2 regions of the Nostoc sp. ChiSLP03a genome follow, and region 2 is predicted to be linked to the other one. Evidence: predicted binding sites of a transcription regulator. Region 2 holds the regulator's gene; the other holds the start of a gene.

Region 1 (4,629 bases), on a different contig from region 2:
TGCTGAATAACTTGAATATTTTGGCGACGTAATACTTGAGCGGTGAGGGTAGTAGTAACTTCCCTGCCTGTAGTGTCAGCAGCGTGGAGAACACGGCGGCGAGAATGGGCGGCTTCCAAAGTTAAAGCTAAGGCTTGACCGTGACGGTCAAAAGCTACCCCCAAGTTAACTAAGGATTGAATACAGCTAGGGGCATGTTCGGCGAGAAATTCGACAGCGGTGCGATCGCATAAACCTGCACCCGCCTGGATCGTATCTTCAATGTGCAGCCTGGGAGAATCTTCTGGGGCGATCGCTGCGGCAATACCACCTTGTGCCCAATCGCTGGCGGATAATGCAACGGTTTCTTTGGTAATCAAACCGACTCGCAAGGATTCTGGCAGACACAGAGCTGTGTATAGTCCAGCGGCACCAGCGCCGACTACTAAAACATCAAATTGGCTGGGAATATCTATCTGAGACAAGGTATATGGAGAAGTTAGGAGTTAGAAGTGAGGAGTGAGGAGTTAGAAGTGAGGAGTTTTGAATTTTTAACTCATAACTCATAACTCCTAACTCATAACTCATAACTCATATCATTTGCCACTCCCTAGAATCAGGAGTGGGCTGCTATTTGCTACATTAACTGCAATTTAGTTATCTGTAGATACCGTTGTTAAACCGATCGTCTCCCTCGATGAAGGCAGATTCTGGTTCTGTCACGGTGAAGTGATCGAAGTTAGCTTGCAGGGTTTGTTTTTGGCGATCGCTCAATCCTCCAATATTCAATACATCATCTACGCTTTGGTAGGGAGCATTTTTGATGATCAGCTTCGCAAGGGTGGGATAAAGGCCTGGATATTGTTGAAAAGCTCGGACGTTGGTATTATTCAAATCAATTTTTTTACCAAATTCCGTTGCTAGCTTCCTGTCTGCGCTATTTTGCCGCTCAATTGCCAGAACTGGGACTTGGGGAAAAGCAAAACTGTTGAAACTAGCAGCTTGGGCTATCTGAGTTGTTCCCAACCATCCCCAGCAACTAAGTAACAAGCTAAACACTGTTAATAAACGCGCCAATCCTTTCACGATTTTTCTACCTCTTTCCATCAAACAGAAATAAAAGTTTTAAGCTAACAACAGTTATTAGTCATTAGTCATTAGTCATTGGTCATTGGTCATTTGTAAAGGACAACTGACAAAGGACAAAGGACAACTGACAAAGGACAAAGGACAAAAGCTGATAGCTTAGTCAACACAGCAGTCATCAGAAACTAATATACAGCGTATTAATATCCACAATATTTACCGTTACTGGGTTTGACTATACTTTTGCCACAAATTTTCATGGTGGAAAGAGTGCCTGCATGGCTGCAATAGCCTTACATCGACGATTCTAGCAGCATTCTCTGCTTGACGAAATCTTTTCGGGGTGGCTGATTCTACCTCTAAAGCAGACACAAAACTGCACGATTTCTAAGATCGAAAACCTTGCCAAAAAAGACTTGATGCCGATCGATTTTATGTAATATTTCTTAACTAATTAATCATCTACAGCATCATTTTTGATGTGCCGTAGATTGGGCTGAGAAAAGCTTCAGTAAGAGAAGCCCACACGCTCATTGCAACATAAACATATAGTGTCTCCTACCTTCTTCACGCTGCGATCGCAGCTAACAAAAATAGGCTGTCTACCAAAATTGTGCTTAAAACTGCGCCGCCAAAGGCATACCAGTGTCTTTGATTTCGACCTAAAGCTGAAATTCCTACTGTTAATAGCACTACGGCGAGAATTATCGCCCAAGTTTGTCCCCAAGGTGCTTGTACTTGTATGAGAGCATTTTGTAAGATTTGCGGTACAACATCTGCATCTACTCTCATGATTTGCCGCCAATAAGGCATCAAATCTACTATATAAAAATATACATCCGTTAAAACTGTACCGAGTAAAGAACCTAAATAAAACCAGTTACCTACCTTGCCCCAATTCTTTGCCAGACACCAGCAAGCAAACGGTAAACCAATAAATTCCACCGGCAGATGCCATAAAGGTTCCCAACGTAACCAACCCCAGTAAATCGCTCCTGCTAACCAACTCCAGCTAAACCCCAAGAGCAAATCACCCCAGACGTAAGTTGCAGGACGTGACATTAAGGCAAAACTGAGCCACACCCAAAATCCTGTCATCGCTAAACTCAGACTTGGTAGCGATCGCACTATTGGCGCTTCTATAAATACTGGCACTGTTACCAAAAACACCGCTGCTGCAAACACTAACCATGTTTGTTGGGCAGAAGTAGATAAGGGTAAAGAGGGAGAAAGGGAAAGTGTAGATTCCAATTGTCTGATACCATTTTGCGCAGTATCAGCTAAATCCAACTCAGTATCAATAGAAGGGGTAGAAACCCTGTAGGAAGACAGTGTATTATTAATCAAAGTTTTTAATATTTGTTACTAAACTTTATCTTACTTAAGATATCACACTTTAAAATCCCCCCCAGGGGCATTTTAATTATACTAAAATTTCCACAAGCGCTGGTGCAAACCAAACAAAACATTCTGTGCTAGGCGAATCCATTCAAGTTCCACTATGTACAGAACTCCTCTGTAGTTCCTTGTAAATAAGGAACTACAAAAGAGGTGAAAAGTTAGCTGCTATAAGTCTGCTAAATATTAAAATTTGATGAATTTTTCAAATTGCGTTGACTTATTGAGGTGGGTGTAAGAACATAGTCAGCGTCTTCGATGATGTTTTCGATCGGTAAAATTGAGTTTTCTACAAGATTAGGTGCAATAGAGAGTATATAAAGCAACATCATCAGCTAAAAAATGTTCATCACGATCTCTATAACACGAAAAAGGTATTAATTGTATATGGAGTTTATTCAAGCTTTTATTTTAGGTATTGTTCAAGGGATTACAGAGTTCTTACCAATCAGCAGCACTGCACATCTGATAATTTTCACCAAGGTATTTGGTTGGAAAGAACTAGGTTCTAAAGATTTTGTTGATGCGATTCAATTTGGCAGCGTTATCGCAATTGTGGGGTATTTTTGGTCGCTGATTTCTAGTATTGTCAAAGGTGGAATCGAAGCACTAAAAGCCAAAGACTGGCAACGCGAAGAATGGAAGATTCTTGTCGGTATTGTCGTCGGAACACTGCCGGCTTTAATTTTCGGCTTCCTTTTGAAAGATATTTTACCTGAGAGTCCATTAATTATTGGCATCATGTCAATTATTATGGCACTTTTACTAGCTCTAGCAGAAAAAATTGGCACTCGTAAGCGCGGTTTTGAGTCATTGCAGATTCAGGATGGTATTTTGGTTGGATTGGGACAAACACTTGCCTTGATTCCGGGCGTTTCTCGTTCTGGTTCGACGTTGACAACTGCCTTATTTTTAGGATTAGAACGTGCTACAGCAGCAAAATTCTCATTTTTGTTAGGGTTTCCAACTCTTACAATTGCGACGCTGTACAAAAGCTTGAAAATATTCAAATTGTTTCAAGCTCACCAGTTGCCAGATAACATTGTTGCACTGTTAATTTTAGGAATTATTTCAACCTTTATTTTTTCCTACCTATCAATTGCATTTTTGATCAAATACTTAGCAACCAAAAACACTTTGATTTTTGTATGGTATAGATTAGCATTTGGTAGTGCAATCTTACTAGCGATCGCAGCAGGTTGGAAAGGATAATATTCATTAGTCATTAGTCATTAGTCATTTGTCCTTTGTCCTTTGTCCGAAGCAAATGACTAGAGCGACTGCTCGTTTGTATGTAATCAATCTAATCTCACTTCCATTCCTCTCTCCTTGTAGGAGAGAGGCTTTAAATTTTACTCCCCAACGCGACTAGGGAAGAGGCTGAGGTTAAGTCTGTATTAGACTCAACTAAGAAACGCTATAATGCCCAATACTTCGACTACGCTCAGTACAAGTGCCCAATGCCCCATTCCCCATGACTACCATTCATCCTGCTCGAATTACCAAGGTTCTTCCAGACTCAATAGCCGCAGAGATTGGTTTTGAAGTTGGAGATGCGATCGTTGCAATCAATGGTACACGTCCCCGCGATTTAATTGATTATCAGTTTTTGTGTGCTGATGAAATTTTAGAATTAGAAGTTTTAGACGCTACTGGTAAAACTCATAGCCTGGAAATCGAAAAAGATTATGACCAAGACTTGGGGCTAGAATTTGAAACTGCCCTATTTGATGGCTTAATTCAGTGTAATAACCGCTGTCCTTTTTGCTTTATCGACCAACAACCACCAGGTAAGCGCACCAGCTTGTACTTTAAAGACGACGATTATCGCTTAAGCTTTTTGTACGGCTCTTATCTTACCTTGACCAATTTGCCAGAAAGAGAATGGCAGCGAATTGAACAAATGCGCTTATCTCCGTTGTATGTTTCTGTTCATGCCACGGAGCCAGAAGTTAGAATTAGACTGCTGAAAAATCCTCGTGCGGGACAAATCTTACAACAACTCAAGTGGTTTCAAAAAAGACGGCTACAAGTTCATGCTCAAGTAGTTGTTTGTCCTGGTATAAATGATGGCGAACATTTGGAGCAAACCCTAAAAGACTTAGCATCCTTTCATACTGGTGAAGTGCCTACGGTGGCGTCGGTAGCAGTTGTGCCAGTCGGATT
Region 2 (4,629 bases):
CAATTATTTTGACTGCTGTTCAATATGTTTAAATCTTACTAATAACAGTGTGCAAATAATTTTTTAAGTACTAAAAATAATTTTTCCGTTAACTATTGCTACCAATTTTACTCTCAATGGCCCGGCTGTATAAGTATCCTCTGCTGCGATCGCTTTGATCTCCAAAAGTTGATTATACTGTCTTAATTGGCTGACAAAGCGCAGAAAAGTTCCCTCTACTTGCACATTTTCGACAATTCCGGCATTACGGGCACGAAATTGGGAAGCAGAAATCAGTATTTCTAGCCGCTGCTGTAACTGATAAGATGTCATGGTTTGGGAATCAGCAGTAGTCGTGGCTAGCACCGCACCTCCCGAAAAAACCAGTTGATTCTGGGCTGTATCCGCGAAAAATTCTATCTGCTTTTCTCCCCTGACGTAATTACCAGCAGAGAAAATTCGCACGACGTATTCTTTACCATCGGCAATCTGCTTGCTTAATTGATCGACCCGATCCTGGGTCACGCGCAACAGCTCTAAATTTGCCGAATTTGTACCAGGCTCGCTTAATTCGAGGTTGGCGTTGCGATTGGCTTCTTGTAAAAGTTGTACTACTGCCTGACGAGCAGCGGCAGGTTGAGTAACACGAATTACAGCAGCGGACAGAACTTGACCGCGAACTAAGGCCAGCTTACCCAAACGCAGGTCGCGGTAGGACTGATAATATTTTTCCAGTCTGGCAACTTCCTGTTCTAGTTCTTCCTGTTGTGTTTCCAATTCTTTGAGGCGCGATTCCCGTTTGGCAATCACTTGCTCTCGTGCTGCAACTTCTACGTTACGCTTTTGAATCAGTTGATCCAGTTGGCCAATTTTTTGATCGCGTGCTTCTATGGCTTCTTGACGGTTAGCAAGTTCGCGATCGCGTTTTTCGATTGCTGTTTTGGCTTCGTCAATGGCTTTTTTCGCTTCTGCATACAGTCTTTGACGTTCTGTCTTCAATAGTTCAACTGCCGCCTGTAGTTCCTTTCTCTGATTGGAAACGCTTTGCAACTCAGCTATAGCTTTTTGGTATTGAGTTACAACTTGTCCTAACTGACCTTGAGTGCGTTGGAGTTGAGTTTGGGTTTGGGCTTGTTGATTAATGGTGCGGTTCAGCTGGGCTTGCGTTTCCCTCTGTTTGGCGTTTGCCGCCTGCAAGGATTGATTAATTGCCTGCAAGTCTTGTTGTGCTTTTGCTTGGGCAATTCTTGCTTGGTTTAGCTCACCCTCTACCTGACTTTTCTGCGTTTCTGCGGTTTTTAGCTGTTCCCGCTTCTGTCTAAGGTCTGTTTGAATATCTTCTAACTCAAAGACTCCTTTTCGCAAACCTTCGTCAGCAGCGAATAAAATCCCTAGAGTTGATGCTGAAATCAGACCACCAGTAAAAATTGTTACTAGTACGGCGGTGTTTTTCGGACGAAGCTTAAAAAGTGAGAGGCGGGCTTTGCCAACTCGTGTGCCGATGCGATCGCCCACGGTGGCAATTACGCCTCCCAGAATCAAAATTGCTGCGATGAGGATGTATCCGGTGGTCATCTTTAGCTACCGAAATCCTTCCAGATACAGCCTACTACTTTTAAGCATTGTCTGGAAAGAAGTGGGAATTGGCAATAGCTGAAATTATTCAATTTTTGATTTACCTCTAGCTATTAGTGTCATTTTTCAAAATAGAACACGCACCGATTCCCCTTTCTCCAATTGTTTTTATGTGAACTGCCTACTTAAGGTAACAGGTTTATGCACAGTAATCTTCTTTTTGTGGATAGAAATCATTTTTTTCTCACGCAAATCTCCCAGGAGCCTAGTAACGGTAACACGAGTTGAACCAATTGCCTCTGCGATCGCTTGATGAGATAACTTCAGATCAATTGTGATCCCATCTGCACAAGGAACGCCAAAATCCCGACAAAGAATTAACAAAAAACTCACCAATCTAGAACCCATATCTCGGTGAGCAAGAGTTTCAATCATCATCTCTGTCTGTAAAATGCGCGAAGACAGACCTCGCAGCATTAACATTGATAATTCTGGATTTTCCTTGAGTGCTACCTCTACCTGTTCAATTGGTGCCGACAGTAATTCTACAGGAGTAAATGCAACCGCATGGTAAAACCGATCCGATTTATTTCCTGTCAGCAATGACAATACACCAAAAACACTATTTTCCCGCAGCAACGCTACCGTTATTTCCTCTCCTGCCTCGTACACCCTGGAAAGTTTAACAGCACCTTTCAAAAGAAAATAAACTCGTTCGGCAGGATCGCCAGGAAAAAAGATCGTTTTATTGCGTTCAAACGTTTCCACAACTGGCGGAAACGCCCCGGTCGCCATCTGACGAAAAACATTTGCTAGGGCTTTATCTTGTGTCACGATCATCTCCCTTCCCCTACCCAATGCCGGAAAAACAAAAACTGATTACCTAAGAATACACCCGAAAAATGAATAAAGCACCGTCAACCTTTCTGTACTTTCCTATACTCCAACTAATCTCTTCATAACTCTTTGTTTATAATGATACATAATTGTTGATCCTTTCAGCTACTAATTGTTGATAAGTAGTTCCAATAACTGTATTTAAAAGGTTTTTTGAAGAACAAATAAAGATATCTTGAGAATATCTTTATAAAAAATCAAGATTTTTATCACAGCAAACACTCTTACCAATATTCATTTTTGCAAATCCTGTATAAAACAAAGATAAATTAGCCTCAGATTCTAGTATGCTCCTAATGATCGATCGCATTAACAATTTCTATGCTAAATCTGACTGGAAAAAATGCCCTTGTTACAGGTATTGCCAATAACCGCTCGATCGCCTGGGGAATAGCCCAACAGCTGCACAAAGCCGGAGCAAACCTGGGTATTACCTACCTACCGGATGAACGCGGCAAGATGGAGAAAAAAGTCGCGGAATTGGTAGAGCCTCTTAACCCCAGCCTATTTCTTCCCTGTAATGTCCAAGATGAAGACCAAATTAAATCTACTTTTGAGACAATTGGCGAACAGTGGGGAAAGCTAGATATCCTCATCCATTGTCTGGCCTTTGCCAGCAAAGACGATTTAAGTGGAGATTTTAGCCAAACCTCTCGTTCTGGCTTCAACACCGCCTTAGAAATTAGTACCTACTCATTGGTGCAGTTAAGTGGTGCAGCCAAACCTTTGATGACAGAGGGAGGTAGCATCGTCACCCTGACATATTTAGGTGGTGTTAGGGCAATCCCCAACTACAACGTTATGGGAATTGCCAAGGCGGGTTTAGAAATGAGTGTGCGTTACCTAGCTGCTGAACTAGGGCCGCAAAATATTCGTGTGAATGCCATCTCCGCAGGCCCCATCCGTACTTTGGCATCTTCAGCAGTGGGTGGGATTTTGGATATGATTCATCATGTAGAAGAAGTAGCTCCCCTACGACGCACTGTAACTCAGCTAGAAGTGGGCAACGCTGCGGCTTTCTTGTGTAGTGATTTGTCCAGCGGCATTACCGGACAAATTCTCTATGTAGATGCAGGATATGAAATTATGGGAATGTGACACGATAAAGTTAGGAGTTAGGAGTGAGGAGTTAAGAGTTATAAATTTTTAACTCATAACTCATAACTCCTAACTTTTAACTCTTTTCACTCCCCATGCAAACAACCAATCGCCAAGTTAATTCAAACTACGATCGCTCAACCCAAACCCCTCGCATTGCCACTGTTCATCGCACCACTGGTGAAACTAATGTGCAAGTCACCATCAACCTGGATGGTAGAGGAACTTGTACAGCAGCAACAGGTATTCCGTTTTTGGATCACATGTTGCATCAAATTGCCTCCCATGGGCTGATTGATATAGATGTTCAAGCCAAGGGAGACTGGGAAATTGACGATCATCATACTAACGAAGATGTAGGCATTACTTTAGGGCAAGCTTTTAACCAAGCATTAGGCGACAGAAAGGGTATTGTCCGCTTTGGTAATTTTCTTGCACCGCTGGATGAAGCCTTAGTTCAGGTAGCGCTAGATTTTTCTGGACGGCCTCACCTCAGCTATGGCTTGCAAATTCCAACTCAACGGGTAGGAACCTATGACACCCAACTGGTGCGAGAATTTTTTGTGGCACTGGTGAACCATAGTCAAATGACACTGCACATTCGACAATTGGATGGCATTAATTCCCATCACATCATTGAAGCGACATTTAAAGCTTTTGCAAGAGCAACACGGCTGGCGGTAGAAATTGACCCGCGACGTGCTGGCTTAATTCCCAGTTCTAAGGGAGTTCTATGAAAAAAGTCAAATTGGGCATTGGGGATTGGGCATGGGGCATGGACAAGAGACAACTTAGATGAGGAAGAGGGGGGAGACAAGGGAGAGACTGGTTCAATAATTCCCCCTTGTCCCCCTTGTCTTCCTTGTCTCCCCTGCCTCCCCTGCTCACTGCTCCCTTACTTCTTCCCCAGTCCCCCATTTCGGATAATTGACACACGAGTTGTTCATGGTTATTATCAGCCTACCAGGTAATTTTTAATTGATGCCAAGCTGATAAATAGTGATTTAACCGAGATGAAGTCTGTTGCAGATGACTCTAATTCTCAACTTAATACGGCAGACATTCCACCAGTAGTCCTAA

What was found. Region 2 encodes NtcA, which controls nitrogen genes in cyanobacteria. Its sites were predicted from a motif close to TNTGTANNNNNNNNTACANA; they were not measured.
Region 1: a site for NtcA is predicted at 2,415-2,434, ahead of RMY32_RS17580 (DUF3120 domain-containing protein). Genes of this name have one in related genera too.

Annotation. Positions count from the first base shown of each region.
Region 1 is NZ_JAVRBQ020000104.1:108,463-113,091, reverse strand. Features, by position in the region: gene nadB (L-aspartate oxidase) at 1-464, opposite strand, end outside; gene psbU (photosystem II complex extrinsic protein PsbU) at 637-1,065, opposite strand; gene RMY32_RS17580 (DUF3120 domain-containing protein) at 1,633-2,412, opposite strand; gene RMY32_RS17575 (undecaprenyl-diphosphate phosphatase) at 2,851-3,675, shown strand; gene RMY32_RS17570 (TIGR03279 family radical SAM protein) at 3,938-4,629, shown strand, end outside.
Region 2 is NZ_JAVRBQ020000140.1:43,160-47,788, reverse strand. Features, by position in the region: gene RMY32_RS23040 (DUF3084 domain-containing protein) at 64-1,554, opposite strand; gene ntcA (global nitrogen regulator NtcA) at 1,723-2,394, opposite strand; gene fabI (enoyl-ACP reductase FabI) at 2,773-3,549, shown strand; gene hisB (imidazoleglycerol-phosphate dehydratase HisB) at 3,645-4,286, shown strand; gene RMY32_RS23020 (ABC transporter ATP-binding protein) at 4,563-4,629, shown strand, end outside.